Regions from separate parts of the Sphingobium sp. JAI105 genome, predicted to be linked through region 2. Evidence: riboswitches for the same ligand, from Rfam matches in the RefSeq annotation. Region 2 holds a riboswitch; the other holds the start of a gene.
The links. A riboswitch is a leader RNA that binds a small molecule or an ion and turns the genes downstream of it on or off. The one in region 2 is predicted to bind thiamine pyrophosphate.

Region 1 (2,400 bases), on a different contig from region 2:
CAATGGCTTGTCATTGCGAAAATCCAGTTCTTCAACGAAATCCTTATGATAATCGTCATAGCCGCCAGCCCATGTGAAGAGCGGCCCGTCACCCGCTTCCTGTTCATAGCTGGCCTGCGCGCCCCACCATGTACGCGATGCCCGCCCTTCAAAATCCCCGAACGGGTCGGTCAATGCCGCACCCGACAGTCGCCCGCCATGAAGGCCAGTAACATTGCCCGATGAAATATAGGCCGCCCCGCCTTCTTCGTTGGCCCAGCCCAGGCGAAAGCGGAACGTCGCCGTTTCGTTCAGCGCAACCTTTGCCTTCAGGCGCAGATTGCGGCTGATGCTGCCATCGACCTTCTTGTCCAGAAAGCTGTTGCGGATGAAGCCGTCGCTGTTGCGATAGGAACCGGCCAGGCGCAGTTGCACCTGTTCCGACACAGGGGCATTGACCACGCCGTCGGCGGTCCAGGTCAGGCCGTTGCCGATCCCGACTCCTGCTTCGCCGCCCCAGTCCGGGCCGGGATCGTTGGTCGTCATGGCGATGACCCCGCCCGATGCCGACCGGCCGAACAACGCGCCCTGCGGCCCCTTCAAAATCTCGACCCGCGCCAGATCATAGGGGCGCAGCGTGAAAAGTTCGGAATCGGGCAGCGCCAATCCGTCGACAATATAGGCGATGGAGGGCGATTGGCTGCGGTTGGTGGATACGCCCCGCACGGACATGAGGTTGGTGCCCGGATCCTGATCGTTGATGATGAAGATGCCGGGCGTTGCCGCGATGAAATCGTCGATCGTGGTCAGGCGCTGCGCGGCGATGGCGGCGGGACCATAGACGGCGATCGTGTCGGGCACCCGGATTTCGGCTTCTGCGCGGCCGCGCGCGGTGACGACGATGCTGTCGTCCGCATGGGCGTAGCCTGAACCCAGTAGCAGTGCGATCGATATGGCAGGCGACATAATGGCGTAAAGACGCATATCCCTATTCCTCCGCCGGTGTGAGCCGGATCAGGTTCGCGGGTTTGCAGACTGGACGCCCCCTGCGCCCGATCCGCCTCTCAGCCCTGACAGCGCCAGGACACCCCGTGGGTTGAAACTGTCGGTGCGCCTATGGCGTCCTGCACCGGGCGTCAATCGGTGGCTGAGGGTCTGGCGCATATTCATGCTGAAATGGGGTCGGTTTTCAGTCGACTATGGCGTCTGGCGAGGATCATCCGTTATCGACGCCGCAGCCCGACCTTTATTCTTCCTGCTGCTATGACCTGCGTACCGGCCCTTTTACCATCATGATGATCGCCCCCTTTCTGTTGCTGGCCGCTGCGGCGGATGATGCGTTGCCGCGGCGACCCCATTCGCACATCCATGCGGCGGGAGAGATTGACGAGACGCAGGGGCCGGTGCTGCTGGAGGTCACCTATACCGGCGAAGTGATGGCCAATGTGGCGGGCGGGTTGAAGCGGCGCGCGCGCTATCTCGATAATCTCGACATAGTGCTGGAGGTTGATCTGGAGGCGACGCTGGGTTGGCGCGGGGCCGAGGCGCATGTCTATGGCCTCTACAATAATGGCGCGTCGATCTCCAACGCGGTGGGGGACGTACACGCAGTCAGTAATATCGAAACGGGGACGCGGGCATTCAGACTATATGAAGCCTGGATCAACCAGACGATCGCGCCCGGCCTGTCGCTGAAGGCAGGATTATATGATCTCAACTCGGAATTTGATGCGCTCGACGCCGCTGGCGTTTTCGTCGGCAGCGCTCATGGGATCGGCAGCGATATTTCGCTGACGGGTCGCAATGGTCCGTCGATCTTCCCATGGACATCGCTGGCCGCGCGTGTCGAATGGCAGCCGGCCGAGGGCTGGGCTGTGCGCGCTGCGATATTGGACGGGGTGCCGGGCGATCCCGACCATCCGGCCCGCACCGCGATCAAACTGGGTAACGGCGATGGTGCGCTGCTGATCGGTGAACTCGACGTGCCGATTGCCGGCGCGCGACTGTTGCTGGGGCATTGGCGCTACACAGCGACGTTCGAGGCCTGGGACGGAAGCATGGGGCGGGGCAATGCCGGGGTCTATCTGCGTGGGGAAATGCCGCTGATGACCGATGGCGATGAGAAGGTGGACGGCTTCTTCCGGCTTGGGACGTCAAGCGGGCGGTTCAACATGTTCGACCGGTTCGCCAGTCTGGGCGTAAAATGGACAGGCGCGGTAAACGGGCGGCCGGAGGACGAGCTTGGTCTGGCGGTGGTGACGGCCTCCACATCTCCCGATTATCGCCGAAGCAGCGCCGCGCAGCGCACCGAATCGGTCGCCGAAATCACCTATCGTGCGCCGCTGTCGCCATGGCTTACCGTGCAGCCCAACCTGCAATATGTCCACAATCCCGGCGCTGACCCGACCATCCGCGACGCCT
Region 2 (2,400 bases):
CCGCCGACCTTTTCGAGCGCCTGATAGATGGGGACGGTGCCGATCGGCACGGGCGAGTTGCGGATGATCCATTCGCGCGTGTCATGGATGTTGCGGCCCGTGGACAGGTCCATCACCGTGTCCGCGCCCCAGCGGATCGACCAGACCAGCTTGTCGACTTCGGACGCGACGTCGCTGGCGACGGCCGAGTTGCCGATATTGGCGTTGATCTTGACCAGGAAATTGCGGCCGATCGCCATCGGTTCGGATTCGGGGTGGTTGATATTGCTGGGGATGATCGCCCGGCCGCGCGCCACTTCGTCACGGACGAATTCGGGCGTCACATAATCGGGGATGGCCGCGCCCCAATCCTGCCCGTCGCGGATATATTCGGCGAGGCGCGCGCGGCCCAGATTTTCGCGTTCCGCGACATATTCCATTTCCGGCGTGATGATGCCGCGTCGGGCATAGTGCATCTGGCTGACGTTCATGCCGGGCCGCGCGCGCAGGGGGCGACGATCCTGGCCGGGGAATTGGGCGACGCCGCCGGAGCGATCCGGGCCTTTAAGGCCGTTATCTTCGGGCTTTACCGCGCGCGGGTCATAATCCTCCACATCGCCGCGCGCCATGATCCAGTCGCGGCGCAATTGCGGCAGGCCCGCCATGATGTCGATCTGCGCATTGGGATCGGTATAGGGGCCGGACGTGTCATAGACTCGCACCGGCGGCTCGCCGCTGCCCAGCTCCAGCGTGATTTCGCGCATCGCGACCTTGAGCGGGCCGACATGGATTTTCTTCGATCCACGGATCGCGCCAGTGGTAACGTTCATTGCCGCCTGCCGGCGGATGAAGCCTTCGGCTTCGGGCATCTCGGTACGGGCGGGGACGTCTGCCATAAGTCACTCTCCTTGCAGCGAAAGAGAGAGAATGCGGGCGGTGTGAGTGCGCGCTTAACCCTCCCTACGCCGGTGTTAGCCGGATCAGGTTCAGCGGGTCGCGGCCACAAAGCCGCCTCTCAACCGTCTGCGGACGGTCCCCCGGGGATGGCGGCAAGGGTAATGGGTTTGGCGGGCGGGGTCCAGTGACTTGTCGCGGCATCGCCGGAGCGGGCCGGAGCCGCGCAGATTCTTTGCCCCCCGAACCATTTGCATATTGCATTGCAACAGGGGGTAGCGTTTGATCCCGCCATGCTCAAAGCCGCGCTCCACCACCGCACTGCCTATCGCTACAGCCGCCCGATCCGGCTTGGTCCGCAGGTCATCCGCCTGCGCCCCGCGCCGCACAGCCGGACCAAAGTGCCCAATTATGCGCTGAAAATCGAGCCGGCGGGGCATTTCCTGAACTGGCAGCAAGACCCGCACGGCAACTGGCTGGCGCGCATCGTCTTTCCAGAGCCAGTCGATCATTTCACGATAGAGGTCGACCTGCTGGCCGATCTCGACATCATCAACCCGTTCGATTTCTTCGTGGAGCCGTACGCGGAAAACTATCCGTTCGCCTATGACGAGCAGCTGAAAACCGATCTGGCCGCCTATTTCGATGTCGAGCCGCAAGGGCCGCTGTTCGAAAAGATGGTGGACCAATATGCCGGGCATGAAAGCCGCACCGTCGACTTCCTGGTCGAGGTGAACCGCCGCCTGCAACAGCAGGTCGGCTATGTCATCCGCATGGAAGCGGGCGTCCAGACGCCGGAGGAGACGCTGGAGATCGGCACCGGGTCATGCCGCGATTCCGCCTGGCTGCTGGTGCAATTGCTGCGGCGGCTGGGCTTTGCCGCGCGCTTCGTGTCGGGATACTCGATCCAGCTGGTCGCGGACGTCGAGCCGATCGAGGGGCCAAAGGGGGTCAGTCAGGACGTCGTCGACCTGCACGCCTGGGCGGAGGCCTATGTGCCGGGCGCGGGCTGGGTGGCGCTGGACGCGACCAGCGGCATGTTTGCGGGCGAAGGCCATATCCCGCTCTGCGCGACGCCGCACTACAAGTCCGCCGCGCCGATCAGCGGCATGGCCGAACCTGCCGAGGTCAATTTCGATTTCGCGATGACCGTCAGCCGCATTGCCGAGGCGGTGCGGATCACCAAGCCCTTCACCGACAAGCGATGGGACGCGGTGATGGCGCTGGGGGCGAAGGTGGACGCGGATTTGCAGGCGCAGGACATGCGGCTGACGATCGGTGGCGAGCCGACCTTCGTGGCGGTGGATGGCGGCGATGCGGGCGAATGGAATGGCGATGCGGTCGGCCCGACCAAGGCGGCCTATGCCGACCGGCTGATCCGCAAGCTGCGGGGCCAGTTCGCGCCGGGCGGCCTGCTGCATCATGGACAGGGCAAATGGTATCCCGGCGAAAGCCTGCCGCGTTGGGCCTATGCCGTCTATTGGCGGACGGACGGCACGCCGATCTGGCACGATGAAAGCCTGATCG

Region 1: linked by a shared signal. The riboswitch ahead of IWY39_RS22375 (TonB-dependent receptor) and the one ahead of thiC (phosphomethylpyrimidine synthase ThiC) in region 2 are both predicted to bind thiamine pyrophosphate.

The regions. Positions count from the first base shown of each region.
Region 1 is NZ_JADOUC010000002.1:1,083,409-1,085,808, forward strand. Features, by position in the region: gene IWY39_RS22375 (TonB-dependent receptor) at 1-963, opposite strand, end outside; TPP riboswitch at 954-1,081, opposite strand; gene IWY39_RS22380 (carbohydrate porin) at 1,272-2,400, shown strand, end outside.
Region 2 is NZ_JADOUC010000001.1:1,862,891-1,865,290, forward strand. Features, by position in the region: gene thiC (phosphomethylpyrimidine synthase ThiC) at 1-875, opposite strand, end outside; TPP riboswitch at 920-1,029, opposite strand; gene IWY39_RS08970 (transglutaminase family protein) at 1,167-2,400, shown strand, end outside.